Linked DNA regions of Coraliomargarita algicola. The main gene of each other region encodes a partner of the protein of the gene in region 2 in a complex. Links are inferred from orthologs where the notes say so. Each region holds a gene or a part of one and is shown on either strand. Other genes may lie near its edges.

Region 1 (15,724 bases), 4.3 Mb from region 2 along the record:
AGATTCAAACAACTCAAACGACGAAGCCCAAAGACTCGAAGAAGGTTATATAGATCTGTTTGCTCGAGGTGATTTCTCAGAATGGACGACGGTCAAAGGCGAGCCCGTAAAAGGATGGTTCATTGAAGAAGGTAGGATACATCGTCCTGAAATCACTAATGGCCAAAAGCGACCCGACAGTATCATAAGTAAGCAGCATTACACCAACTTCGAACTCAGATTCGACTGGAATATAAGTAAAGGTGGTAATTCTGGCATCAAGTATCGTAGCCAAGGCGACCTCGGCCTAGAGTATCAGGTGCTCGACGATGGTGTCCATCAAGACCCCCAACTCTCTGCCGGTATTTATGCGCTAGTGCCTGCGGCCAAAGACAAACCATTTAATCCAGGCGGCCAGTGGAATTCCGGTCGAATTATCGCCAACGGAAACCACATCGAGCATTGGATCAATGATGTAAAAGTCGCAGAAATCGAGATTGGGAGCACTGCTTGGAAGCAAGCTTTTGAGAACAGTAAATACAAGAAACATACCGGCTTCGGGACCTGGACAGGTCCCATCTATCTCCAAGACCATAATGATGCAGTCTCCTTCCGAAACGTCCGTATCCGAGAACTGTAAATCACCCAACTTTATTCCGAACCTACTATCGCAGTGACACAGCCAACTGATACCCAAACGACATTTTCAGCCATAATCCGTAGCCTCAATATGCAGAAACTCACCTCACCACTTCTAGCGAGCTTCCTTCTTCTAGCAGCTTGCTCCAAAGATTCCAAGCAGGCACGCCCAGCACCTGAGCCTCTTCCTTCCGCTGCGACGCATACTGAAACAAACCACGCTGAGACAGGCACTCAGCCCACGGCAGTTCTAGTCTCCGATGACAATTCAGTGATCAACCCACGTGCCTACAGCTACGGGTATTGGATGAATGGCTTCCGCAAGAATCCAGACGATCATTCCGCTGACCAGCTCGCACTTGAAACCGGTTATTTTGGCCTCTTACTGGATCTGAATAATTTAACCGATGCCCGATTCGGCCCAATGCAAGGGCAGGACTATACCTCTGGACTGGCCAGCGACCCAGCTAACATTATAGCACTTCCAGAGGCTGAACTTTTATTACAAATCGCCAGCGAAGGACGCGTCTTCACTGCCACGCACAGTTTGACCGGACCACACAGTGACGCGCGGCGCCTACAGCGCACCATGCTGTGGGAATCGGGCCGCTATTTACAAAACTGGGAAATTCAACATCTCATTTTTGAGGACGAAGAAGGCAATACATTGAGCAGCGATGCGAGCCTGCAGGTCGTTGCTTGGCCCGACTCACTCAGTTTAACTGCGAAAATCACTCCGAAACAACCGTTCGTCGATGGCCCCAACTTTGGTATCGTCGATAATGGCTACAGCATCGTGGAAAAAGCCTACGAACTGGACAGTGCCAGCAGACGGGATTCTGAAAACTTCACACTCGAGGGCTGGGTCAAGGTTCCAAGTAACCCTCAAAAAACAAGCCGTGGATGGTTGATCAGTAAGAACGGCGGACGAGATGAAGACGGGCAAATGGGCTTCTACTTTGATGGTCGCCGCATTCAGGCTGGAATGAACATTGGCGGTGGCGCCCGCAACAGGCACCTGCTCCCCGAGTCCAGATCCAGACGCTTCGACTTGGACAACTGGCACTATCTTGCCCTTAGCTACGATGGCGAAATGATGCACTTCTACGTCGACGGGCATCTTCAAAACAGCAAGGTCATCAAGCAGGAACGTAAACCTGGAAACGCCCCGATTCGACTGGGAAGCTCAGACGAACAATCCGAGGAAATCGCCTACGGAATCTTCGATCAAATCCGCCTCTGGGATCGCGCACTTCCTCACTCCGAAATTAAAGCGCATAGCGCTCAACCGGAAGCCCTAGCTAGCAAAGATGGTCTTGAATACGAGAAAACCTTCGACAGCTCGTTTGACCCAAAGCCCATTCAATACCTGTGGAAGAACATCACCACACGTATCAAATTAAGCACTACAGATGACTCATGGGAAGCACGCTCGCCTGCGATAGAACAATGGAAAATCGAACAAACAAAAAAACTGACACTGACCTGTGATTTAACACCAGACACAAACATCGAGGACTATGCACCCGTCATCGTCCACACAGATGATGATCAGCAAATCACTTCGGTATTCAACACAGAGTTCAACTGCCAAGTCGCTGAAATTAAAACACTGAAGCGTAGTTGGGAAACAGGCTACACCGACATTCGTAACTACGACGAATTTATCCTTGAGGTTGACAATAGCAGCGAAGACGCACGTGAGACTCCTTTTATGCTCTACCTCCGTAGCGTTGCCAACATCACCGGACTGATGCCAATACTCTGCTACGAAGATGGCACTCCCACTGGAATCCCTGTCCAGCTCAGCAAAAACTGGCACGAGCGCGAACTCGGCTCCTACCTGCGTGCCTACACTCAGCTCCCCAACTTGCCGGGTAAACAAACTTACAAGCTGCGGATCGCTTATGGATTCTACGGCACCCTCCCCTCCGCATCACATGCACAGCTCTCGCTCGTCGGCTATGGTGGCAATAATCGCTGGGATCAACTCGCCATCGGTTGCTGGGGTGAAACCATTTGCTTCGATGTCGACCGCAGCTGTGTAGATGTTGCCGTCACCGACGTGCGCATGCTGATGGCACGCACCGGTGCTGATGGCCGCAAATGGGCATGGACCACTGCCGGCTGGGGCGGCGATTGGCTCTATACCCAAGATAATAACGGCAATCGCCATCACCCGGCCGCTCTCAAGACAGCCTATCTCGCCCACGGTCCATCCCTTACCGATGTGCGCTATGATGGATACTACGGCCAGCAGCATGAAATCGCGTTTGAGGCAAAAGTGCAGACCCTCCGAACCGACGACTACGCTCGCACCTTTCAAAAATTCAGCTACTCCTTTGACCAGCAAGTTTCAGCCCAGGAAGCATGGCTCTTCAAAATGGGTCGCACAGGTAATTACGCCCACCCCAAGGTCGCCTATGGCAATGCCGCAGGACTCATCTCAGAAATCGAAGCGCCTACAACACTTAAGAGCAATGATAAGCTCTTAACGAACACCCAGTTCACTGGAGAAGCCCCCTGGTGGGTCAGCTTTCCGGGCGGAGTGCAAACAAGAGATGATGGTAAAGGCAATGGCTATCGAGCACTCGTCATCCGCGACTACAAAGCAAGCTTCGGCGGAAAGGTCTACACCCGACCAAACTTCAGCATCCCCGTCCATCAGATCAATCAAGACGGCAGCGCCAATCTTGATTTCCTTCTCAAGGCGCCCGAGGGCGTCGAAAACTTCCAACCGGGCGACCGCATCGAAATGAACCTCGAATGGATTACCCTCCACCGAGAGGCAGACGATTACTACGGCTCCAACGAAGCCTACCGCAAACATCTCATCGAGAACCCCAGCTCCTGGAAGACCACCTACCGGGAAGCCATCGGCAACGATCTGGAAGTGGCTGTCACTGGCGGCACATTGCTCAATCAGTATCCGATTCAAATCCAGGCAAATGCCGAGCGAATCGACCTTGAGATCAAAGGCGGCGTCGGCTACGTTCCGATTCGATTCCAAGGCCTCAGCAGCGCAAGCGGCTACAAACTCTATCAGATCGTCGATGGCAAAGCCACCCCACTTGATCAATCCGTACACGGAAACGACTTTTGGCAAACCGATTACGATACTAAAAGCAACAGCTACAGTCGCGTCTACAACCTCCCTCTGGACGGATTAGAACGCTCAACCTGGCAACTCAGACAAGACTAGCCTTCGCACAGCTTGAAACTACATAAATCATCATTTGCAGCACACCGATTTTGTATTAAGTCTCCTAAGGATACGTAAGGTGGAAGATTCACTCAGCACGGTACAATGCACTGAAAAGTAGATCCCCGCAGTGCCCATCACGATGTATCTCACAAAACTTCGTAGTTTGCAGCGCCTGCTCAAAGTCGGGCAGTGCACGCGCACTTAAGCCTGCCGAGAACGCAAAGAATTGATACAACACTTTGAGCCACAACTTAGCGCGCAGTCGACGCCAACCAGCGCTAGGCAGACAAAAATCTGATAACAACCAATACGCCTGTTCACTGGCACAAGCATTGAGTTTCGATACCGATGCCCGCATCAAACTGTCCTCAAAATTGTCCAGGAAAAATAAAGTCACAATCAAATCATAAGATGCCTCAACGAGTGCCGCATCCATTAAAGGCTCCACTTTAAACACAATCCGCTCTGAAAACAGCCCTGCTTGGCGCAGGCGTGTTTGCGCCCGAAGCACCATGGCTTGGCTCGGCTCCACGACTGTGATACTTGCCTCGGGAAACAATTGTACAAATTGCAGCAAAAACGAGCCATCCCCCTCTCCCGCAATCAAAACACGTTGTGGCTCCATCAATCCTGCCAAGCGCATCAGCTGCCCCGTGCGCGCACGCTGCAAGGCGGTCCCCATAGGTACAGCTTTCAATGCACTGATAAAACGGAGCGATGCGCGAGTAATTCATACTGGCGTAGCAATCTGAAGATAATCGACAGAAAGCAAGCTCGGCCGACTCGCCTGCGTGCAGTCTGTTGACTCAAATGGATCTAATTTACTCAAAACGGATTCTCGACATCTAGAGGTGAAGGCCTAATTTCGGGCTCTTTTCAACCATGAAACCAAGCACTAAGCCTAATCGCCCATTCTTCTCATCTGGACCTTGCAGCAAGCGTCCTGGTTGGTCGCTCGACGCGCTCAACGACGCGCTGGTCGGCCGCTCGCACCGCGCAAAGCCTGCCAAGGCACGCATCGAGGAAGTGATCGACAAATCCGCTTCGATCCTAGGCCTCCCCGAGGGCTATGTCTGTGGCATCGTGCCCGCATCCGACACAGGCGCAGTGGAAATGGCGATGTGGTCGCTGCTAGGCGAGCGCGGCGTGGAAATGTGCGCCTGGGAGTCGTTCGGCTCCGGTTGGGTGAGCGACGTCCTCAAACAACTCAAGCTCGATAATGTCACTAAACACGAGGCTGACTACGGCCTACTGCCCGATTTTTCGAAGGTAAACTGCGATAACGACGTCGTCTTTACCTACAATGGCACCACCTCCGGGGTGAAAGTCCCCAACCTCAATTGGATTCCTGCGGACCGCAAAGGTTTGACGATTTGCGACGCCACTTCCGCCGTCTTTGCGATGGACCTCGACTATAGCAAATTGGATGTAGTGACCTGGTCCTGGCAAAAAGTCATGGGCGGGGAAGGTGCACACGGCATGATCGTATTGAGCCCACGCGCCATCGAACGTTTAGAAAGCTACACTCCAGCTTGGCCCATGCCCAAAATTTTCCGTATGACCAAAGGAGGCAAATTGATCAGCGGCATCTTTAGCGGTGCCACGATCAATACAGTCTCCATGCTCTGTATCGAAGACGCAGTCGACGGCCTGCGCTGGGCAGAAAGTATTGGTGGCTTGCCCACTCTCATCGCGCGCTCAGAAGCCAATCTCAAAGCAATCGCCGACTGGGTGGCTAAGACCGATTGGATCGATTTCCTCGCTCAAGACCCAAGCACGATATCCAATACATCGATCTGCTTGAAGATCACCGCCGATTGGTATCAAGCGCTGCCAGCCGATGAACAAGCTGCCAAGGCGAAGCAACTGGTCAACTTACTGGATCAAGAAGGCGTCGGATATGATTTCGGCAGCTATCGGGACGCCCCCGCAGGCCTCCGCATCTGGGGCGGTGCAACCGTCGACACCGCCGATATAGAAGCCCTGCTACCATGGCTCGACTGGGCATTTGCTGAGATTCAAAAATAAACAACAAATTACAGCCGATACTGTTTTATGACGGCGACTGCGGATTGTGCAATCGCTCGATACAGTTTTTGCGACAACGAGATCGGTGCGAAGTCTTATACTTCGCACCGATTCAAGGTGAGACGGCTCGACAATGCCTGTCCGCAGATCTGCGAACAACACTCTCGACTGTCATCTATCAACGGCCAAGCCCCAATGGGCAGCCTAAGATCTTACTCCGTTCGGAAGCGGTCCTATGCGCGCTGATTGACACTCAAAGCTCTTGGAGCTGGCTAGCCATCTGTGTGCGATGCCTCCCCTGCACTTGGCGTGATGCCACTTATCATTGGATCGCGACGAACCGACATCGTTTCGGAGGCAAGCCAAGCTGCCCTCTACCCACGCCCAGAGAACACAGCCATTTTTTACCCTAGTAACAAAAACATGGCGCAGACACGCCACAATTGTGCGATTCTAACCGACCCAATCGAAGGACGCATGGGATTCGAGCTCTTCCACCGTTGTGAAGCCCAAAAGCACCTTCTTGAGACCATCATAGCGGAGTGGACGATAGCCCACTTTCTTAGCGGCAATCGCCAACTCGGCATCACTGGCCCCCGCTAATATGAGGCCACGCATCTCTTCGGTGATGAGTGCCATCTCGTGAAAGGCAATCCGACCGCGGTAACCGGAATTGCGACAATGTTGGCAGCCCTGTCCTTCGTAGAAGATGGGTGATTCAACTTCTTTGTAATCGTAGAAAAACTTGCGCAGCACTTCTTCGTCGGGCGTATAAGCGCGCTTACAGTGCTCACAGATACGGGCCGAAAGACGCTGAGCCAGCACCGCCAGCAGCGAAGGTGCGACCATATAGGGCTCAATCCCGAGCTCGACTAAGCGCACCACGGCTTGGATCGCGTTATTCGTGTGAAGTGTGGAAAAAACCAAGTGCCCGGTGAGCGCCGCTTCAGTCGCGATTTTAGCGGTCTCCAAGTCGCGTGTTTCCCCCACCAGAATCACGTCAGGGTCTTGACGCAATAAAGAGCGCAAGAGCGAGGCAAAGTTCAGATCAATCTGAGTGTTGATCTGCGACTGAATAATGCCCTCCATCTGAGTCTCGACGGGGTCCTCAATGGTGCAGATGTTGATCTCCGGCGTATTGATCTCATGCAGTGCCGCATAGAGCGTGCTCGACTTGCCAGAGCCCGTCGGGCCGGTCACATAAATCATGCCGTTGGGGTTACGAATCACTTGCTTAAAGGGCTCGAGAATCGACTGCGAAATCAGCATCTGATCCAGCGAGCGAAAGTCCTTTTTACCCGTCAACGCGAGGATACGTAACACCAGCTTTTCGCCATAAATCGTGGGAATGACCGACACCCGAAAGTTCACCTGTTCGGTGCCAAGTGGCACCGAAAAACGTCCATCCTGCGGGAAGCGTGACTCCGCAATATTTAGATGACTGAGAATTTTAATGCGCGACTTGAGCGGGGCGTGCAATGCAGCCGCAATCGTAAAAGCATGCTGCAGGCGACCATCGATCCGAAAGCGGATATTGGTAGAATCTTCACGCGGCTCCATGTGGATATCCGATGCACGCTCTTTAATCGCTAAATACAGGAGTGCATCGCAGAGACCGATGATAGACTTCGACTCTCCCATGCCCTCCAGCTCTTCAGGGTTGAGCTTTGCTAGAATCGCGCCCTGACTCTGCTCCAGCAGTTCGATCAGCTCCTCAACACTTTTATCGGTGCTGTAATGCAGATCGATCGCAGCATGCACCTCCGAGCTCAGACAAAATACGGGGCTAATCTCCTTGCCGGTAATCGCCGCCAAGCGATCGATCAAAGGCTGATTGTGAGGATCCGGCATCGCCACAGTCAGCGCCGACTCGATCTCATACAGCGGCATGACGTTTCCCTTGCGCGCGATTTCGACGGGTATACTAAAAATCGCTTCTTCACTAATTATCGTGGAGAGCGGATCTACGTATGCGGATTCGATACGGTTACTCCACAGGCGGCAGCCAACTTCCTTACTGATGAGCTCTTCCTCGATCAAGTATTCGACCAAGTCCAGAGTGTTCTCATCCGCACTGAGCAGTGCGCGATCATACGCCTCATTCGAGAGCGTAACATGGTAATTTTGCAGCAACTGTTCGCGAATCGTCATACAGATTTCTTTTTCTTCTTTCGCATTTGCTTACCAAACATTTTATCAATTTCAGTCGCATCCACCAACTCACGACCAAAGACAGAATCCCTACGGTCAGTAGCCACTTCCTCCATGATTTCTTTAAGAGAATAACGCACCCCCTGTGGCACGTTTCGATGTGGCTGCTCTGTCTCTTCACTCATATACGATCACTCAAGCCAGGGCTTATTCGCCCCAAATCTCCTCGATTAAATGGTTAATCGTCTCCACGACAATTTCCTTCTTCATATCCTTGCGCAGGTAGTACGAAGCCCCGTATTCCACACTGGTTTCCACCGCTTGCCGGGAAGCGACTGATGAGGCCATCACAACAATGGCTTCTTCATCGAATTCGACAATTTCTTTCAAAGCTTCTAAGCCTTCTTTCACCGGCATATTCACATCCATCAGGACAAATTCCGGCTTCCAACGTTTATAAAGATCAATCCCTTCCTGCCCATTGGCGGCTTCGTAAATGCGCTCGAAACCGAGTTGTTTCAAGATCAGCTTAAGATATGCACGCAAATGAGCTTCGTCATCTACAATCAAGGCTGTAATAGGTCGGCTCATATTTACATCAGTTATTTAAAAGTGCTACACACTGTCGAGCATGAATCTGGGTAAAATCCCCTAGCTGATATCCTGGATTAATATAAAGGAGGTGCCTTTACCCAGTTCGCTCTTAACTTGAATCTGCATACCAAGGCGATCACACATTTGCTTCACGATATAGAGGCCGAGCCCCAAGGAGGGTTCATTGTCAGTCGGCTTCGAGGACAAGCGGACGAATTTACCAAATAACTTGGCCTGATCCTCATTTTTAATACCACAGCCGGTATCCTTGATTTCGAGCTCTAGCCGCGAGTCGACCCGGCGCGTATGGATCGTAACCTGACCGAACTTCGGCGTATACTTCACGGCATTGCTGATCAAATTACTGACACAGACATCGAGCCAATCGCGGTGGCTCTGCAGATGTAAGCCATCACTACTCGCCAAGTCCAAGCTGATACTAATATTCTTTTGCCTGGCCTGCCGCATAAATTGCTCTGCCACCGCCTCCACCACCTCGTTCAGAACTAGGTCCTCTGTTTTTACTGGGCCGTGAAAGCTCTCCATGCGCGACACATCCAGCAAGCGTTCCGTCAAATCCAACATTCGCACACCACACTTCTTAATATCGCCGACAAACTCATCCTGCGAAAAATCATCGAAGCTGTCTTCGGCCAAATCACACAAGCCAATGACCGTATTCAGTGGATTGCGTAAATCATGCGCAAGAACACCGATAAAGTCGTCTTTCTCTTTATTCAGCCCTTCCAACAATCGATTGGCCATCGCCAACTCTTCAGCCGTCGCGAGTAGTTTAAACTTCTGCGTTTCGATCAAGGAGTTGGTCTCGCTCAATGCTTTATTCTGCTCCTCGAGTCGTCGCTGCTGTCGCTTGATCGCCGCGATGCAAATGTAAGCAACGATACTGGTCACCACCAGCGCCAGCACGATATTAATCAACAACTGCTCTTTGATTGGTGCCAGCATGGCCGACTCGCTTTGCTCGACGATCAGATACCAATGAAGCTCTGGGACGTAGCGACAGTGTAATAAACGGTTCTCACCGTCACGCGAATAGCTCAACTGGCTCCCTTCATCATTCAGCAGGGTCGACACATGGCCCTGCAGCCCCTCGATGTCATTCAGATGCTTATACTTAAGCAACGGACTGTTCATCGGCCGCAGCACAATATTGCCCTCTGCATCGGTGAAATAGATCTGCCGCTCGTATTTCGCTTCGTAGCGGCTGATCAAATTATTAACGCTATTGACGGTGAGCCCCACACCTGTGGCTCCGATAAAATTGCCATCATAATCAAAGGTCCGATAGTTGATAAAGATCGTCATCTCATCGGCATTGGCCAGGTCGGCATCTACATTAATCTCGTAGGGCGCCTCCATGTCACGCACACGGTAATACCACGCATCCCGTGGCTCGTCTTCGCGGACCGTTTTTAATAAACCATAGGCATGGTAATACTTCTGCGTCTGCTCGGATACGAAGAACGACGTCACAGTGGCATACTTGATTTTGATCTCATGCAAATATCGGGTGATCGCATCGTCCTCCAATTCTCCGTTCATCGCCCAATCCCGCAGAAAGGTATCGTGCGCCATTAACGAAGCGATAAATACCGGCCGCAAGAGATCGCGTTGTATTTCTGAATACACATTGTCCGAGGTCAGGGGCAAGGTGCTCTCCGAGATCGTCTCACGTATATTTCCGCGAGTGACGAGATAGCTGCTAATACTGATCAACAAAAAGCCGGAGAGTAGAAGCAGGCTGACAAACCACGCCCAGCCAAAGCGCTTTGAAAAAATATTACCGGCCATTTAAAAAGGTTGCTGATTTTCGTCCGCGCTCATCTCGGGACGCTTGCCGTCTTTGTTAAAACGCATAGAAAGGAGCGTAGAAACGCCCTTTTCCGGCATGGTGACGCCAAAGACTGTATCCGCGTTAGAGATGGTGCGTTTGTTGTGTGTGATAATCAAGAACTGAGATTTATCCGTGAAACCATGCAGCGTATCACAGAAACGACCAATGTTAGCATCATCCAGCGCGGCGTCAATCTCATCGAGCACACAGAACGGGCTGGGCTTTACCATGTAGATGGCAAACAGCAGCGCGACCGCAGCCATGGTGCGCTGCCCACCTGATAGGAGTGTCACACTCTTTAGACGCGTGCCCGGGGGACGGGCGATGATGTCGATGCCAGACTCCAAGGGGTCTTCGGAATCGACCAACAAGAGATCGGAATCTCCACCACCCGAAATTTTACCATATGTGAATGCGAAGTTTTTCTTAACCTGCTCGAATGTCTCACGGAAAAGAGCCTGCGAGGTATCGTTAATTTGGTCGATGGTCTCGACCAGTTTGTTCTTCGAATTATTCAGGTCTTCACTTTGCCCCTGTAGGAAATCATGCCGCTCTTTCAAATCGGCATACTCACTAATCGCATCGAGGTTCACCGGCCCCATGTTGGAAATACGTCCCTTTAACTCGCCGACTTCTGCCTCGATAGTGGACCAATCAGTCTGGTCCATCTCGGCCAGCTCTTCTTCGCTAGGATCGCGGCGCTCTTGCTTCGGTTGCGCTGCAATCTTATCCGGGTCATCCATTTCGTCGAGATTGACACGCTTTTCAAACTCAACGTTACCCTCCCACAGTTCTGCTTTCCAATCGACTTGCGAGAGATCGACCTGATATTCATCCAAGGCAGTATTCTGAATAAAACCAAGCTGAGAACGCTCTTCGGCAAGACGAATTTCTAGCTTGGTCAACTCTTTATCAAAGCTACGACTCTCATTGCGTCGCCCCGAAAGGCCTTCGTCGATTTCATTGATAATCGCATCAATGCCTTGTAACTGTTCGCGATCCTTATCCAGCTCATCGTTGGCGATCTCCAGAGTCTTGGCCAGCTCTTCACTCTTGTTGGCGTGGTGTTCGCTGGACTGCTTCAACTGCGCGATCTGCTCGTTGATGGTATCGATCTCTTGATTACGACGCAAAATACGATGCTCCAAACTGGCAGTCTCACGCTGTACCTCGCTCAATGCGCGGTCGACCGACTCCAGTCGTTGCTTCTTCTCCGCGAGCTCGAGTCGCACATCGGAGAGCGCCTCACGCTTGGCATCTCGCTCTTGCCGGGCCTGATCGATGGCCACTTCCAAATCACTGCCTCCCTGGCGCTCGTCTTTGAGAGTTTGCTCCGCACCAGCAAGCTCCTCTTTGGCCGCTTCCAATTCAGCAATGGAATCACCATGTTTCTCATCCAGACGGAAAAGTTCATCTTCGGCCTGGCTGCGCGTGCGTGCGTTGTGTTCGATCTTCTGCGTTTGATTGCGCTCTTCGGCCACCAAGCCAGACACCTCGCTCGCCAGATCGCCCAGTCGTTTGCGCTGCGCTTCCACAGTCGCCTCGGCCACATTACGACGTTCATCAAGCGTATCCGCCTGCTCACGCAGCTCTTCGAGTGCTGCTCGCTCCGTCCCAATCTCTTGGCGCAGACTCCGAATTTCAGACTCCCGCTCCAACACACTGGAAGATTTTTTCCCCGTGGTGCGTCCACCGTGTATCAGCCCACGACAATCGACGATCTCGCCATCGCGGGTAGCCACCAATAGAAAATTGAAGTCAGGATGCGTCTTCCAATACTCAACAAATGAATCCAGACGATCCGCAAAGTAGCACCCCGTCAGCAAACGATCGACCGCATTTTGCAGATTCGGATCACGCACGGTGACTACGGCTTGCGCCGCAACCAAGCCCGCAGGTAATTCAACTGCCTTCGCTTCGGTGGCGGCAGGCAGATCAATCTGCAAGCAAGCCCGCCCCATAAAGTCAGCATCCAACTTACCGATCACCGACAGTGCTTTGTTAGAATCCCCGACGTAAAGCGCATCCGCAGCAGAGCCGAGCAGTGTCTTCAATGCGGTCGTATATGTGCTATCAACTTTCAGCTCCTTGGAGATGATCGAGACACTGTTTTTAGAGACCACATCACTGAGCTTATCCCCCAGAATGGCCTTGGCTCCCTCGCCGAAGCCCTCGAACTTGGCTTGCAAGCTTTCGAGCACATTTAACTGGGCCGTCTTACGCGCAATGCCGCGGTCTTGCTCCTGAATACGCTCCTGCAGGCTGCGATACTGCGTTAATATTTCGCGTGAATCAGCACGGGCTTCCTCCACCGCTTGCTCGCAGCTGGCTTGCTCCGCACGACGCTTTTCGAGCAGACGCTGGATCTCAGCCAGTCCCTGTTCCAGCGCCACCACTTCTTCTTTCAAATTCATCGCACTCTCAGTGAGTGAGGCGTGCTTGACCTGGTATGTCTTAAGGTTGACTTCAAGCGTAGTGCAACGCGAGCGTGCACGATTGATACGATTCTCCGCAGTCAACAGGTCCTGCCGGCGCTTTTGTAGCTCCCCCTCCATCGCGCCGAGTTGCTCCTGAGCCACTGCCAACTCTTGATTGCGCTCGCGAAAGATACGGTCGGAATCGTCGACCACTTCCAAGTGCATTTGCTTGTTTTCACTCTCGTCTTTGGCACGGGTAGCCAGCTCTGCCTTTTGCTTTTCCAGATCGGCAATCTCCTTCTGATACTCGGCAATACGCGCCACCATGTCCTTAGAACGAATGGTGGAAAACTCGGCCTGATTCTCGGCATTTTCTTTTTCAGAGCGCAGATTATACACCCGTTGCTGCAACTCTTCCATTTTCTGAGAGAGCCCCGCACGCTGCGCTTTCTTTTCCATCAAGATCGACTCATCGCGCTCTAGCGAAGTGGTGTGCGCCTCGACCTTCTTACGTAGCTCGGTGGCACGTTCCGCCACCTGCGTGATCGACTGACTTAAGTCAGAATGCCGATATGCGCTGTTAGCGAGATCCAGATGCGTCAACCGATGCTTGATGCGTTGATAACGGAGCGCCTTACTGGCTTGGCGTTTGAGCGAACCGATCTGGCGCGCGACCTCCTCAATCACGTCCGTTACACGGGCGAGATTGGCATCCACCAGCGCCAGCTTACTCAGAGCCTCCTTGCGCTGCGCTTTATAGAGAGTGATCCCTGCCGCTTCTTCGAAAATAGTACGTCGCTCGGCCGGATTGGTAGACAGGATCTGGTCGATCTGCCCCTGCAACATAAATGAATAAGACACACGCCCCACCCCGGTATTCGCAAACAGACGTTGAATATCCTTCAGGCGGGAGACCTTGCCATTGATATAATAATCACTGCCACCGTCGCGACTCACACGCCGTGAAATAGCGACTTCATTGAACTGTGTGCCCAGCTCCGCCTCACAGTCGGTAAACGTCAATTTAACTTCGCAGGTCGGCAAGCCCTTGCGCTTATCCGTGCCCTCGAAAATCACGTCCTGCATCGAGGCACCACGCAAAGCCTTGGCACTTTGCTCTCCAAGCACCCAACGAATCGCGTCCACGATATTACTTTTACCACAACCATTCGGGCCAACCACTGCGGTCACACCTTGGCGCAAGTCCAGGCGAGTGCGGTCGGCAAAACTCTTAAAGCCACTAATGACAATCTCTTTAAGATACATATTCTATTTTTGGATGCGGTTGCGGGGGGAGAAAAGCCGTTAACAACAAAGTGCCAAAGATCGCCCCGCAACTCTAAAAGCCTGTCTATGCATGCTTTACTGCATGACACAGAAATCAATATTCGCGCTCACCATAGAGTGCGGTGCCCACTCGGATCTGCGTCGAACCAGCTGCAATCGCGACTTCGAGGTCGCCCGTCATCCCCATCGAGAGCTCCGGCAGCGCCACATCAAAGCGCTCAGACAATGCATCCCGTAGCATGCGCAAGCGTTCAAAAGCGACACGCGCCACCTCAAGATCCTCACTCAGCGGCGCAATCGTCATCAGACCGTCCACTCGCAAATGCTCCAAGCCCAATGCCACTTCTAACACCGAGTCAGCCTCAGCCACCTTAAAGCCGTGCTTATTAGGGTCTTCCCCGGTATTACACTGCAACATGATCGCCAGCGACTTCCCCTGCTCTTCCGCAAAACGATCCAAACGGCGCAACAGCTTCAGCGAATCCACCGACTGGATTCGATCAAAAATAGCCACCGCATTTTGAGCTTTATTACTCTGCAAATGACCAATTAGCTCCCATTGGACCCGCGCCTCGCATGAGCCGCGCTTATCCGCTGCTTCTTGCACTCGATTCTCACCCACAGCACACATACCACTGCGCACCGCATACTCAACCGCAGCAAGCGGGTGATTCTTCGTTACAGGCAAGAGAGTAACGGAATCTAAAGGGCGACCACTACACTCACATGCACGCACGATTCGAGCTCGCACTGCCGATAAGTTTTTCTCAAAACTGGAGTAATCAATCATTAGTAAATCAGAAAACTTGTTAATAAAAATAGACTCATTAGTATTGCTTAATTTATTGTTGCATTCCGATAAGTCCTAATTATACAACTATCTCATGCACGTCGAAAATTTCAAAATATTCTCAGATTTAGTTGAGAGCGAGAGCTTTTCTCGCGCCGCCAAACTCAATGGTATCACCCAATCCGCGGTGAGCCAGCAATTGCGGGCGATGGAAAAACATTTCAGCATACTAATCGTCGATCGTAGTCAAAAGCAATTCCGACTGACACGCGAGGGGCAAAAACTTTACGAGTCCGCCAAGGAAATTCTCTATCTCTACGACAAGCTCAACAGCGAACTCCAAGAGATGAAGAAAGTCATTAGTGGCACCATTCACATTTCGACAGTTTATAGTATCGGCCTGCACGAGCTGCCTCCGTATGTGAAAGCATTTCTATCCAAATACCCGGAAGTCAATATCCGGGTGGAATACCGCCGCGCCAACAACGTTTACGAGGACATCCTCACCAACTCCATCGACCTCGGTCTGGTTGCCTATCCCCAAAAACATAAGCAGCTGGAAGTACTTCCCTTCCACGACGATATTTTAGTGCTCGTCGTCAGCCCGGATCACCCCTTGGCGAGCAAGAAGAACGTAACACTTGAAGAAATCGCTGAGCAAAAATTCATTGGCTTTGAGCCCGACATCCCCACCCGCAAGGCGACCGACCAGATCTTTCGCGAGGCCAACCTCGAGATGGAGCCCGTCATGGAGTTTGACAACGTCGAAACCGTCAAAC
Region 2 (14,203 bases):
GGCTACAGTCTATTGCAAAAATTCCTCGGCGGCCACAATCCGGCCGACTCCAGTGATGTGCCTGCCGCGGCAATCGAAGACCTCAGCGCGCCAGACATCCGCATCCACATGAGCGCTACGAACGAAGTGACACTTACATGGGAATGGCCCGGCGCGTATAGCGACTCCATTCAGTTCAAGCTCATTCAGTCTGACGAGCTCGGCAACCTCAGATCCGTCACGCCCACATCGGTTAACTACAACCGCGTCGGTGACGCCCACACACTGGTGCTAGGCGTGCCCGCCGGCGATGCCCGCTTCTTTAAATTAGTGATGTCATTGTAGTCAGACGCTGCCCGCAAGCGTTGGGCAGCGTCCGCTCCGTGGGCGAGGGCTGTTATTATGGACAAGCCGCCGCATGATTCGCATTGCGGCGCCAAATTAGTGCACACAGCCAAAAGGCAAAAACAATCGTTTCAGGATCTGGATAACTGCCGGAGATTTGAACGCGGCGCGTGAACGCGTGGGCCGGCTTGATACGCGCTTGGCAGCCCATTCCGCTTAACAGCATGGTGCGACCAAAGGCCGATTTTGCTGAAAGCTCCATGGCCCCTGACTCAAGTTTGATGTCAAATCCGCGCCGGAGCATGCTGATTCTTGATGCCTCGGCACAAACCTTGTCCTCCTTGATTAATTCCCATGTCGGTGTAACGAAGCCCGATTTCTTGATCGTATAGAGCTGACCATTTAGCTCGAAGCGGCCCGATTCGCCCGCCCAGTTAAAGCGGAGCCCCGCATCAATGCCGCCACCCTGCATTGTATAGTTCCAAGATAAGACATTTGGTTGGCATTCAATCATCGCGTTATTAAAGTATATCTAACGCATGATAGGCAAGTTTTTATTCTAGCTGGTTATCTTGAGGTCTTCTGACTGCTCTTTCTGGAATGGTCGATGCGTCGGGGGTGTTTTTATACCAAGCAGGGGCTGAAATCGGGAGCAGGGCTTTGGGGATCTATGCGCAGTTCGATCGCAGGTGCGCGAACGTCAAACGTTCAATCTTGTATGTGAGTTTCACGCGTGGGGCGAATTTTCGTTAGCTGCCTTGCGCTGCGTTGGAAATATTTCGTTCTTCGATGAAGTCTTGTAAAATGAGGGCCGCGGCTCGGGAGTCGATCTCACCGCTTTGGCGGCTGGGCTTTTTCTTTTGGCCTTTGAGCCCTTGTTCTACGGAGTGACTGGAGAGGCGTTCGTCTACCCGGTGAATGGGCAGCCGAAAGCGCTTTTCGAGCTCTACGATAAATTCGTCCACTTCTCTGGCTTTAAAGCCGACCGAGCCGTCCATGTTGAGCGGGTAGCCGACCACGAGCTCTTGGGCGCGGCGTTGCGTGATCATCGTCTCGATCTGGCGCATGCGCTCCTTCTTGGAAGGCGCGACGGCCGCCGGTAGTGGCATTGCAATACCGATCTCGTCCGCGAAAGCGAGTCCGATACGCTTCTCGCCCCAGTCTATGCCGAGATAGTTCACTGTTTCGGAATGAAGAATTAGAACTTACTAAAAGCTACATCAGGCGCTTGTAGGCCTCTTGGACGCCGATTTTATTGACGAGAGCTTTGATTTCCTGGGCTTTGTCTTTGTGACAGACCAAAGTGGCGTCGTCGGTTTTGACAACGATGAGATCTTTGACGCCGAGTAGGGCAACGAGGTGTGTGTCGTCGCGGCAATAGACAATGTTGTCCTGAGCGTCGGAAAGTTCGGCTTGGCCGCGTACGACATTGCCGTCGGGGTCAGCGGGGTAGTGGCGTGCGACAGCGGGCCATTCGCCGACATCGTCCCAATCAAAGCCGGACTCGACCATGACGACGTTGTTAGCCTTCTCAATGATGGCATAGTCGACCGAGATTTTCTCGAGACTTGGGTAGTGTTCTGCGAGTAGTGAGTCGATGTCTGTGCCAGCAGCGAGGCCTTGGTCGATGTTTTGAAGTGCTTGCCAGAGGCTGGGGGTGCTTTTTTCGAGTTCGGCAACAATGGAAGGCACGGACCAGATGAACATGCCGGCATTCCAGAAGTAGTTGCCTGCCTGCAGGTAGTTTTGTGCTGTTTGGAAATCGGGCTTTTCGACAAAGCGTTGTACTTGGTAGACGGGACGCTCGGCATAGTCGCCCATGGCAGCGCCTTGTTGGATGTAGCCGTAACCAGTCGCCGGGAAGCTGGCAGTGATGCCGATGGTGGCGAGCACGGGCTGGGCTTCGGCGGCCGCAAAGGCGCTTTCCAATGTGTCGCGCAGACCGGCTGCATTATGTATGACGGCGTCGGCTGGAAGCATGGCAAAGCTGGCCTGAGGATCTTCGCGTCGCACGAGTATGGTGGCCAGTCCGACAGCAGCGGCAGTGTCGCGGCCAATGGGTTCGCCGATTACTTTGTTGGGATCGAGCTCGGGGCAGACTTCCAATACCGCATCGCGTTGCTCGGCGTTCGTGATGACGAAGACGTCCTTGGCGGACACTAGCCCGGCGAGGCGGTCGATGGTCTGTGCCAACATCGCCTTGTCGCCGACGATGGGTAAGAGTTGTTTCGGGCGTGCGATGCGGCTTTCCGGCCAAAAGCGTTCGCCTCGGCCACCCGCCATGATAACTACAAATCGTTTAGACATAGCTGCAGATTTCATTCGATCCGAAGAATGGCAAGAATCGAGTTGTTCGATTTTTACATTTGAGGACATCGAATATTTGGACGAAGATTATTTGTCAGAGTGAGTGCCTGCTAGCTCATGAGTCTTTCAGATCCTGTCTTGATCTCCGTGGCGCAATCCTATGATTTAGCGCATTCTCCTATTATCTATATGCCGAAGAAAAAATCCAAATCGATCGAAGACGAAGGTCCAAAGAAGAAGATGATGTATACCATCAAGCTCGATGATGAGAAGATGGATCAACTTGCGGACTTGCTGGAAAAGCAGACGGGGGGCGCATGGTTCCCGTATGATGTCGCCTATTCGTTATTTGCGTTCAAGGGGGAGAAGGTGAATGTAGTGGGGTATCAGAGTGGTAAGCTGGTGGTATCCGGGAAGAATACTGAGGACTTTGTTCGCGACATTCTCGAAGCGCAAATTACGGGAGATCCACGTCTGGGATACGACGAGGTGCATAATCCCGAGTGGTTTACCTTACATGCTGGTTGCGATGAGAGCGGAAAGGGGGATTTATTTGGACCGCTGGTGACTGCATGCGTGGTGGCTGATGGGGATATGGTGCGGCATTGGTTGGAGCTGGGGGTGGCTGATAGTAAAAAACTGACCGATGGCAGTATTTTGAAGTTGGATAAGGAGATTCGTAAGACTGAGGGGGTGGTGATCCAGACTGCATTCGCACGGATGCCCAAGTATAATGAGCTCTATAACAAATTTGACCGCAATTTGAATAAACTACTGGCATGGTATCATGGGAAATCCTTGAACCAAGCTTTGGACGCACGGCCTGCGCCTTGGGGCTTGCTGGACCAGTTTACCAAACAGAAGCTGGTAGATGCATATGTAAAAGATCGCAAAGACTTTAATTTGATCAGTCGTACCAAAGCCGAGTCGGACCCTGTGGTCGCCGCCGCATCGATTGTGGCTCGTGCAGTCTATGTGCGCGAAATGAAGCGGCTCTCGGATGAAGTGGGAGAGCCTTTAGTGAAGGGAGCCAGTGGCCAAGTGCTGGCACAGGCTAAAAAGATTGTCGCTGAAAAGGGGGCCGATGCCCTGCGGAATTTTGCGAAAATGCACTTTAAGACGGCCTATGAAGCGCAAGGTTTGGAGCCCCCCGCCAAGCCGAGTTGGTATAAGTATTAATCGTGCTGATTGACAGGCTGGGGGAAGATGCTTTGCGTAGGTAATATGATTACTTTAACTGACAATGCCGTTTCGCAAATTCGTAAATTAGCCGCCGAGAAAGCTGGTGAGGGGCAGTTGCTCCGTATCTTTGTCGAAGCTGGGGGTGCTCCGGTTTTGAGTATGGGATGTCCTTTGAGGCGAAAAAAGAGGAGGATCAGGTGCTGGAGAGTAATGGCATCTCTTTTTTAGTGGATCCGACTAGTCTCGATTATCTGGACGGCAGTGTGGTGGACTTCGATGATGGCCTGAGTGGAAAGGGCTTCGATATCCGGAATCCCAATGCGACGAGCACCTGTGGTTGTGGTCGTTCATTTAATTAAGTGGAAAACATAAAAAACACGGCCTTTACACTTGCCTTGCGCAGTGCGATTGGTATCCCTCTGCGCTTCTCATTCTAGAATTGAGTGTGAAACGGGGCATTTCGTCCCATTAACCAAACATATAACTAAAAGAAACATCGTTTCTCCCAGAGTGGTTATCTGGGCTTTGAAAACAGTATGAATATTACACCAAAAGACCTTCTCGACGCAGGCGTACACTTCGGGCACCAGCTCCGCCGCTGGAATCCAAAGTCGAAGCCCTACGTCTACGACAATCGTAACGGCATCTCTATCATCGACTTGGCGCAAACTCATGCGCTGCTTGAAAAAGCTTATGCCAAGGTCGAAGAAGTCGTCGCTTCCGGTAAAGATGTGCTTTTCATCGGCACCAAGAAGCAAGCGCAGGAAATCATGCGTGAAGCCGCGACAGCCTGCCAAATGCCTTTCTGCGTGAATCGCTGGATGGGTGGAGGTCTCACCAATTTCACGACCATCAAGACTTCGCTGGCGAAATACCGCAAGTTCTTGAAAATGGACCAAGACGGCGAACTTGAGAAGCTTCCTGGTAAGGAAGAAGCTGCGATCCGTCGTCAAATGAGCCGCATGAATCGTAACTTCGAAGGTATGCTCGAAGTTTCTGAATTGCCAGCAGCGGTCTTTATCGTAGACACCAAGAATGAAGAAATCGCAGTCGCTGAGGCGAATCGCCTTGGAATTCCTGTGATCGGTCTGGTGGACACCAATTCGGACCCCACAGTGCTCGATTTCCCCATCCCTGGTAATGATGACGCAGTCAAGTCGATCCGCATCATCGTGGAAACCATCTTGGAAGCGGCTCAAAGTGGTCTTGCGCAACGCGAAGCTAAGAAGGTTCAGAAGAGCGCAGGCCCTATTATCCGTGAGCAAGTCTTCGAGCAAGAGGGCGACGTAGAAGTCACGCTCCCCGCCGGATATGGTGAGGATGACAAGCCAGCTGCTGAAGCTGTAGCGACACCTGTTGCTGAAGAAGCACCTGCAGCTGAAGCCGCTCCAGAAGCGACTGAAGAAAGCAAGTAATTCTCCAAATCTGAAACTTATAAGATTTAAATAATATGAGCGTACAAATTAATGCAAAAATGGTTGGCGAACTGCGTGAAAGCACAGGCGCTGGACTGATGGATTGTAAGAAAGCTTTGGTTGAGTCCGAAGGTAATTTCGAAGCAGCTGTTGAACTCCTTCGCAAGAAGGGCATGGCCACTGCCGCTAAAAAAGCAGGTCGTGACGCCAGCGATGGTTTGATTGACACTTACATCCACCTCGGTGGTAAGGTCGGTGTGATGGTTGAAGTTAGCTGCGAAAGTGATTTCGTTGCCAAGACTGATGACTTTAAGCAATTCGTGAAAGATATCGCGATGCACATCGCAGCCGCGAGCCCCGTTTGCGTTTCTCGTGACGATATCGATCCAGCAATTGTGGCTGCAGAGCGTAAAGTTGCTGAAGGCCAAGCTGAAGGTAAGCCTGCACAAGCGATCGAGAAGATCGTTGAAGGCAAGCTGAACAAGTTTTTGAGCGAGTCTTGCCTATTGGAGCAAGCTTTCGTGAAGAATCCTGATCAAACGGTTCAAGAGCTATTGACTGCAATGATCGCCAAGATGGGCGAAAATATGCAAGTGAAACGTTTCGCTCGTTTCCAAGTCGGCGCGTAAACAGTTTAGGTTTTTTATTTTCAAGCCCCGCATCTTAACGGATGCGGGGCTTTTTTATTTAGAAGTGAGACAAAAAAAACGCATCCTTACGGATGCGGTTTTTGTTTTGAGAAAACTGACTTTTGCAGAGCGTGGATCTTAGACCAGCTTGGCCTTGAGATCGTCTTTTGAAGTGAGGCCGACTACGGTTTCTGCGACGGAACCACCCTTGAAGATCAGGATGGTTGGAATTGCGCGGATCTCGTATTTGCTGGCGATTTCGCTGTTGTTATCCACATTGACCTTGCAGATTTTAACGGCGTCGCCGAGTTCTGTAGCGAGTTCTTCGAGGATAGGAGCGATCGCCTTGCAGGGACCACACCATGGAGCCCAAAAGTCGACAACGACTGGGGCAGAGCCGCCGGCCACTGTGGAATCAAAATTAGAGCTATCGAGTTCTGTGATGTTATCGGACATAATGTCTTTGTTTATTGACGTGTTTATTTTAGGAAAGGGAGTGTGTCTTGTAAGAGCAAGACTGCAAATGCGATCGCCACGGCTGCCGCGACGGCATCGATGATGAGGCCGACGACGCTGGTGCCTTTGTCTTCATCGATGGTGATGGACGGCTTACTTGCGGTGGACTGGGGGGCCGCGGCCTTAGGCGTCGCCGGTTTGGGGGCGACAGGCTTTGCAGCGGCGGGTGCAGGCTTCGCAGCGGCTGAAGGCGCGGTCGCAGGCTTGGCTGGAGCGGCCGGAGCGATGGGTTTGGCTGGAGCGGCCGGAGCGACGGGTTTGGCTGGAGTGGCCGGTGTGGGCTTACTCTCAGCGAGTTCCTCAAATGAGAGTGTGGGTTTGGCCGGTTTTTTCGGGGGCGTTGGTTTGGCGGGGGCGGCTGGCATCGCTGGTGTTGCGGATACTTTGCGCTCAGCAAGTTCTTCGAAGGAGGGCACTGGAGCTGTTTTGGGGGCAGCCGGTGCAGCTGGAGTGACTGGAGCAGCTGGCTTTCTCGGGGCCGCAGGCTGTGAGTGGGCTGCCGTTCCGTTGACTGTCTTGCCGGCTTCGTTGTTAGCTGGGGTGTTGGCTGAATTTTCGTTGTTGGGGTCTGTCATAGTGGGAGTAGGCTATGTGAGCTTTGCTGCCTGTCAAGTGGACCTTAATCAGGTGTGTTATCTTTAATGATGTCGCTGAGTTCTTTTTTGTCCACGGTCTCGAGGGTCTTGCCCTTGCGGTCGAGGGTTTCAAAGGTTTTCACCACAGTCTCGGTCATGCGCTCATGTGTTTCTTGAGAGCCGCCCACGATGGCGAAGCGCTCTGCTTGTGTGATACGCTTGTGGCCGTCCTTGTTGTCCAGGCCGACTCCGATTAGGTGAGCAGCGGGCTTTTTGGAAGGTGAGTTGTGATTGTTACCGAGACGATTCATTGGAAATTAATCAAACTTGGGTGCGGTGAGGTCCGGGTGTTCGACACGCATACAGCAGATGTCGCCGAAGGCCTGGTCTTGTTGAATTGAAATCTTATTTAAACGGGTTAATTCGAGCACGGCAAGGAAGGTTGCAACAATTGTGGTGATCGTTGTGGTGGACTCGAAGAGTTCTGAAAATAGAAAGCGGGGCTGATGCCGTATACGCAGGAGCACGATTTCCATTCGGTCGGAGACAGTGACTTGCTCGGCATTGATTTGGCCTTCGTCGATACGTTCGGCTAGGCGGCGTAGAACTTGGTTGAATGTGTTCCACAAGTCGACCCGATCGACGGGTTTGAGGGGGCGCTCAATCGCCTCGACGGCATCTTTGGGGCCAATGCGGGCGATGAGGTCGTTACTATTAAGGATTAGCTTACGGATATCTTCGGCAGCCTCTTTGAATTTGCGGTATTCGAGCAATTGCTGAACCAGTTCCCAGCGGGGATCGATATCTTCTTCCTCGACGTCTTCATTGGCGCCTTGATCCTTTTTGGGGAGCAGCATACGGCTCTTGATGTACATCAAGGTGGAAGCCATCACGAAGAATTCGCCCGCGACTTCGAGGTCGAGTTTTTCCATCGAGCCGAGAATTTCAATATATTGCTCGGTAACGCGTGCGATCGGTATGTCGTAAATGTCGACTTCACTGCGTCGGATGAGGTAAAGCAATAAGTCCAGTGGCCCTTCAAATGCGGGCAGACGAATGGAAAAATCGTGATCCGGGATGAGTGCTTCTTCCATGTCTGGGGGGCGAGTGTATTATTCGCCGCTGGCGAGGCGCAGTTGGAGTTGAAATTCAACATCGCTCTCGCGACTGGCATCTTCGCGGAAGGTGATGGCGTAGACCAGCTCCCAAGTGCTGCCGATACGTGTGCGTAAGCCTAGCTTAATCTTGGTGAATTCACCTGTGTCAGCGTCAAAATTGACATCGGAGAGGAAGGCATAGCGTTCGTTGATGCGGTAAATGAAATCCAATCGATATTGATCGATCCGTTGATTGAGTAAGTCGGTGGATAGGCCGAGTTCCCAAACCTCGCCACTCTGAATGGTGGTGCGGGTGCGTAGTTCTTCGAGCATTAAGCTCTCGGTTTTAAAGCGGCTCGCTAGGTCAAATTTGAGCCATGGTGCAGGGTTGAGCACCAGTTCTACCCAGGTGGCATTGAAGGTGTCTTCTTGGTCGCCGTCGTAGCGAAGGCTCTTTTCAAAGAGAATGTCTTGATAGAAGTTCAGTGCTGCTAGGGTGCGGGAGCCGTAGCCTTGGGCGCGTGTTTGGAATAGATTTTCGACTCCGAGTCGAACCAAGTGTGTGTCGGCTATTTGGTCGACGTTACGCAAGTCGCTGAGATCCAGTAGGGGCCGCTGCAAGTCGAATACCTCGCGGTCGATGGTGGCGATTTCGTTGATGTCATCCGGGTCAGAGAAGTAGCGATAGCGCAGCACGGGACGTACGAAATGGCGCAGGCCGTCGATGCCCCAGGTCTTGTTGACTGTGGGGTAGCTGGCGTAGGCACGGGCTTCCAGGTCGAAGCCGAGCTCGTAGATGTCGCGACTGAAGCTGTCTGCGTTTAAAGTGGCAGGCGGTGTGAAAAATCCAGGATCGAGTTGTTGGTTCTCATATTGTGTGAACCATGCGCCGGCCAGAGGCTTGAGTGTGAGCCAGTCGGTGAGCAGAAAGGGGCGTTCGATGCGGTAAGTCAGGTCGAAGCGGTCGGATTCTCCCTCAACGGTGAGTAAAGGGGCACTGTCGCCAAAGTCTTCGCTTAGGTGCACGTAACTCGCCGAGGCGCGGTGGTATGCGCCTGTATTGAAAATGGGAATTGGCAACAGGTCGAAACGGATTTCAGGGCTGCGTTCTTGTACGGTCTGAAATTGATTGGGATCGAAGCGTCCGAAGGCCGAGATTAGGTAATTATCACCGGCGTAGACGGCTTCTGCGAAGGAGTCGGGGCGTTCATTATCGCTATATATGTCGTCGCGGAAATCACGCGTGACTTCTGAGTCGGACCAATAGCTGATGGAGGCAGTGCCAGTGAACCGTTCGCCGATGTGGTGTTTGTGGCGCCATTCGGCAAATCCGCGTTCGGCGTCAATTGGGTTGTCGAAGGCATCCAGCCCCCGCTCGGACTGGCTTCCATTGTCGTGGATGGCCCCAGTGCTGAGGGCACCGACTATGCGTTGGCTGGAAGTGTTATAGGTGTATTGTGCGGTGGGGCCGGCTAAGACGCCCCGTTGGCTATAAACATCCAGATTGGCCCCTGCGCGTAGCCACGAGTTCACTGGAAATAAGGTTGTCGTTTGTAAGTAGTAGCCCAGTTCGCTGTCGGAGCCTGCGTTGAGGTCGACCATGTAGGGGGAGCCGGCTAAATAGTGTCGGTAGCTCGGGATATAGAAAAAGGGCACAGTTCCGAGACGAAAGGTGGCACCATCCATGGAGACATATTGCTCCGTTTCGTTGCTGATATAGCGTACTTCGTTGGAGCTAGCGCTGAGTCCGAATTGGCTGGGGGCTCCGTAATAGAGTGTCGCGCCGTTGATTGTGGTGTCTTCGGTGGTGCCTCCGGCGCTGACGCCTGTCACGTAATAAGGCCATTGCCCTGTGCGTAGTAGATCGACTGAAAAAACGTTCTGTTGGCCATCGTAGCTGAGTCGATCGGCTAGCAGACGTCCGCCGTCGCGTGAAATGACCACGTTGCCATCGGCATCTGCCAACGAATATTCCTGGTAATAGGTGATTCGATCCGCTCGAATCCGGGTATGATCGAAGTCGAGACGGGCATCGCCGCGGGCGACCAAGCGTTGCGAAGCTTCATCGAACTCTAGGGGTTCCAGAGAGCTGAGTTCAGGTAGAGCCGCATTCAACGAAATTGAAAGCGTCAGAGAAAAGAAAAGTGAGGTATTCCGAGCGTTAACTAGCACGGGGCGGGACTATGAGCCGCGTGTTTTGAGTGGACAAGTCTTTTATACCTCATGTGTGCACTATACTGATTGCTTGCGGAGGCCTGGTTCAATGGCGGCGAGGCGTTGTTGTGATTTTCGTAAGCGCTCGCCATCGAATTTATTCGACGGATTCAATGACGATGCGGTGCTGGACAGGCACGACTTTTTGAGCGGTTGCTTCGACACGTTCGGCGGCGCGTTCGATGATCTTCGTTTTTTGCCAGGCAAAGAGTTCAGGCTTTTCATTGAAGGCTTCCGGGAAACCTTGTTCCCAATCCAAGAGCATCTTCAAGTGCGGACGAATGGTGCGAGATTCGTAGCCTTGTTGTGCATGGAGGGCGGTGACGACTTTTCTGAAGGCGGGATAGAAGGGGCTGTTCAGAAACTCGTCGGCGAGGTTGATGCCTTGCGCTAGTTCGGCAGCGGAGAAGACCTTGCTGTCCTCGCCCCAGGTCACTTTCATTTGTTGCGCGGGCGCATGCTTCACTACCAGCATGTATCGGTTGAGTTCTTGGTTGAATGGGATAAACTCCAACATGCCGATGCTTGAGTTGGGACTGCTGGGATCGCCGGCAAAGCAGAAGGGGTAGCGCGTGGATTCCAGATCAATCGCCCCGAGTTGAGCAGACAGAATGGTGTGGCCGGATGTGGCGGTGGCGGTGTCAGTTTCGGCATCGTACGTGATGGTGCCGATCTGGCCATCGCAACCGAGCGCTTTCAAAAATGCGTAGGACATGATGAACTGACCATTATCACTGGCGTGTATGCCATCGCTGCCAGCCACGTAGTATTCGGGGCCATATTTGGCTTCGGCTTGATGAATGACTTCGAGCATGGGGGTGTGAATGTCGACAAAGATCAGGTTGTTGTGGGCTGCGATTTCGCGGGCAATGTCTGATAAGCTGCTCAGCGTTTGGTTGTAGATCTCGGCCGTCGTTGGCCGCCCTGAACGTGAAAACGTTTGCGGATCGACCGCGCCGGGACCGCCGAGCACGATGCGCCGCACTCCAGCAGCACGGAGTTCGTCGATGTATTTTTGAGTGGATTCACGAAAACGAAGAGCACGATCATCATTCAAAGCTTGATAGCCACCATCGTTCATTCCGTAGCAAGTCGTTACCACGTCCGGTTGAAAGGGCAGTACTTCGGAAATTAAGCGTTTCGAGAAGATGCTGGCGTTTTCACCACCTTGGCCGAGTTGCATGCTGCGCAGACCGCTTTCTGGTTGGCACATTAAAAAATACGCTGCCATGTTGACGGAGTATTTGCGTTGCTCGGTGATCGAGTCGCCGCAGATCGCGATCAAATCGTTCTCTTGTAAGGCGGGTGCAGCGCTAGTGATTGAGGGGAGTGATAAGGAGATGCTCAGTTGTAAACAGAGCAGGTTAAAGCAGGTTTTGTAGTGGATCATTTCGAATGAAAGGGTGGGGCGTGCTGGTGGGGACAGGAATCAAATTGACGACATAATACGACGTCGAATTAATGGTTTGTCAATTTTGTATTAGAGGGAAATAGTTGGCCGAGCATAGCAAAGCTAGGTGGGCCTCAGAATTATTCGCCCGCTTGGATGTCGTTAACCATCGGGACTGGTTCGACGATTTGATTGACTTGGCGTAGGCGAGATTTGAGCTTGGTATAGGAGACCGCTTGCACATCGACACGGTTTTTAATCGCAATTGTGGCTGCTTCAACAGCGGACTGTGCCAAGATCATAAAGACAGGTTCCATCCGGATGGAACCAAAAGCTATGTGCGATGCCGAGAGGCAGTAAGGAACGAACAGGTTGGTGCATTCTCCACGTTTGGGTACGATACACTGGTAGGAGATAGGATAGGGCGGGCCGGAGTGGATTTGTACATCGCCTTCGTTGCGAACTTTGCCGTCGACGACGATGCGGCGGCAATTGTGGGAGTCCATTACGTATGCGGCGAGTCCGATGGCATCTGAAATAATTTCGTAACCGGTGCAGTGATGTTCGGTCATGACCACATCGCTAACCATTCGTCGTGCCTCGCGGACATAGAGAGCGGGAGGGAAGTGATCACTCTCCTTGAAAGCCTCTGCGTTCCATCCGAAGGTGCGGAAGCGATTTTGAAAGCTCTTGTCGACCGATGGGTCAGTGAGCCAGAACCATAGCAGCCCTTTGGTCCAGGTGACGTGTGCTTGAAAGATTTTTTCCCGTTCGGCGTAAGAGGCTTCAGGGTAGTCGTGATTCATACCGATGTAGTCGGAGGAAATCGCACCCCAATTGTTCATGTCGTATACGTCGTTGACCAGGCGGTCAAATTTATCGAATTCCGGGATGTAGCCGGCTTGGCAATAGCGACGTAATAGCTCGTAATCAGCTGGATTGTAATTTTCCGGCTGGGTGAATGGCACGCGTTTAGTGGCGTCGTCGGTCAGGCACAGCCGGAAGTTGTAAGCTTGCACACGGTGGTCGCCTTTACCCTGTTGGTAGGGGCCATCGTCGATGCCTGGCAGCAGACCACTGGCGGGATCGCCGGGGACTATGTATGGATCGACATCAAAGTTGAACTGATGCTTGTCCAGCATTTGCTGGCCATTGTAGGTTTCTCCATAGACATCATTATCTTCACGTCCAACGGTATAGCTGACCCCAGCTTTCGCCATTAGGTCTCCTTCGTAGCTTGTGTCGATAAACTGTTTTGCCTGAACGGTGATTCCGTTTAGAGTCGTGATCTGTTTTATGCGGCCCTGGTGCATTTGCACGGTGTCCAAAAAACTGCCGAAATGGCATACGATGTTCATCTCATCGAGCCATTCTTCGAAAACACTGCGGGCCACTTGAGGTTCGAAGAGCCATGCTTCGTCCTGCCCATACTTCTTACCCATGCGTTCATAAAACTGGCGTGCGAGCCCACCAATGGCAAATTTGTTGCCGATGTCGCTGTATCCCAGGCCGCCCGAGGTGAGTCCTCCTAGATGATTGCTTGGCTCCAGTAGAGTGACCGTTTGCCCATTTTTACGCGCAGTGAGTGCGGCAATGACTCCGCCAGAGTTGCCACCATAGACACAGATGTCGGTCTTAAAGGTGCGCGCGGCTGAGCGCTTGGGAGCTTGGTCGTCGTTTGGCTGAAAGGATTCGGCTTGAATCATGTAGTGAGTCTCTAGGGTGTTTCTGATTTTATCAATCAAAGATACTTGGTAATCTTAAGCATTCATTTAACAAATTTATGCATTTTGTTAGAATGTCGTGAAGTTTAGAAAGATGTCTTGCAAGCTTTTCCAAATGCGGCGGGCGTTTGATTATGATGTTTTTTGAATAGTAATTCCAGTGAGCGTGTGGTTGAGAAGCCGCAGGCCTGGGTGATGTCTGCCACCGTTCGGTTCGTGTTGGCGAGTAAGTGTTCGGCTTCTTCCAGCCGACGTAGATCGATTAACTCACGTAGTGATAGGTTGGACTCTTCGCGTATTTTACGCTCTAGTGTCCGGCGTGAGATCGGGCAGTGTCGGAGCCATGTTTGCACATTTAGTTGAGCGATGGGGATCGCGTGGAAGGCCTTGATCATCGGCTCCAGTTCGGAGTTGGTTGTTATTTGGAGGAGAGTTGAACGGCGGCGGTTCACGCCTACTGGGGAAAAGGGGCGCGGCAGTTGGGGCGGTTTGCCCAGTTCCAAGGCTTCAACCCACTGTGCCGCTGCTTTGCCGATCTCTTTAAATCTCAGCACCACGCTATCTAGATTAGGCCAAGCGGCCATGCATATGTCAGATTCGTTATTGGTGCCGACGATCCCGAGCTTGCCTGGGATTTTTATGTTCTTACGAAAGCACGCTTCAGTAATCCAGAGTGCAATGAAGTCGGACCATGCGTAGATGCCAGTGGAGGGGGGCAGGTTATCCAGCCACTTTTCCAGAGCGGGATCTTCTGCGGCATAGAGGCGTGAGCGTGAGCCACCTTGGGGGCTGTCTGTGTAGAGGATGACTTTGATACCGGCTGCTTGCAT

The links.
Region 1: the proteins of SH580_RS20475 (region 2) and smc are in contact, whole or in part, in a crystal structure (PDB 3ZGX), measured with the Bacillus subtilis proteins. The link is inferred for Coraliomargarita algicola from one-to-one orthologs.

What each region holds. Positions count from the first base shown.
Region 1 is NZ_CP138858.1:707,166-722,889, forward strand. The notes cover bases 10,209-14,495. They hold smc (chromosome segregation protein SMC), read right to left. Parts: upstream 14,135-14,495; coding sequence 10,409-14,134; downstream 10,209-10,408. Other genes in these bases: SH580_RS02820 (sensor histidine kinase), read right to left, coding at 10,209-10,408; SH580_RS02830 (YggS family pyridoxal phosphate-dependent enzyme), read right to left, coding at 14,250-14,495. Outside these bases: SH580_RS02785 (3-keto-disaccharide hydrolase), read left to right, coding at 1-619; SH580_RS02790 (LamG domain-containing protein), read left to right, coding at 710-3,820; SH580_RS02795 (class I SAM-dependent methyltransferase), read right to left, coding at 3,909-4,520; SH580_RS02800 (phosphoserine transaminase), read left to right, coding at 4,706-5,851; SH580_RS22110 (thiol-disulfide oxidoreductase DCC family protein), read left to right, coding at 5,872-6,264; SH580_RS02805 (GspE/PulE family protein), read right to left, coding at 6,305-8,002; SH580_RS02810 (hypothetical protein), read right to left, coding at 7,999-8,187; SH580_RS02815 (response regulator), read right to left, coding at 8,210-8,593; more of SH580_RS02820, read right to left, coding at 8,654-10,208; more of SH580_RS02830, read right to left, coding at 14,496-14,945; SH580_RS02835 (LysR family transcriptional regulator), read left to right, coding at 15,040-15,724. UniProt on the Bacillus subtilis protein: Required for chromosome condensation and partitioning.
Region 2 is NZ_CP138858.1:4,987,236-5,001,438, forward strand. The notes cover bases 6,155-8,920. They hold SH580_RS20475 (segregation and condensation protein A), read right to left. Parts: upstream 8,043-8,920; coding sequence 7,266-8,042; downstream 6,155-7,265. Other genes in these bases: trxA (thioredoxin), read right to left, coding at 6,155-6,313; SH580_RS20465 (hypothetical protein), read right to left, coding at 6,337-6,948; SH580_RS20470 (hypothetical protein), read right to left, coding at 6,993-7,259; lptD (LPS assembly protein LptD), read right to left, coding at 8,061-8,920. Outside these bases: SH580_RS20420 (hypothetical protein), read left to right, coding at 1-324; SH580_RS20425 (hypothetical protein), read right to left, coding at 380-796; Holliday junction resolvase RuvX, read right to left, coding at 1,074-1,505; SH580_RS20435 (mannose-1-phosphate guanylyltransferase), read right to left, coding at 1,540-2,631; rnhC (ribonuclease HIII), read left to right, coding at 2,821-3,810; SH580_RS20445 (HesB/IscA family protein), read left to right, coding at 3,978-4,172; rpsB (30S ribosomal protein S2), read left to right, coding at 4,350-5,228; tsf (translation elongation factor Ts), read left to right, coding at 5,264-5,857; more of trxA, read right to left, coding at 5,996-6,154; more of lptD, read right to left, coding at 8,921-10,217; SH580_RS20485 (SGNH/GDSL hydrolase family protein), read right to left, coding at 10,357-11,649; SH580_RS20490 (FAD-dependent oxidoreductase), read right to left, coding at 11,790-13,355; SH580_RS20495 (substrate-binding domain-containing protein), read right to left, coding at 13,460-14,203. UniProt on the Bacillus subtilis protein: Participates in chromosomal partition during cell division. May act via the formation of a condensin-like complex containing Smc and ScpB that pull DNA away from mid-cell into both cell halves.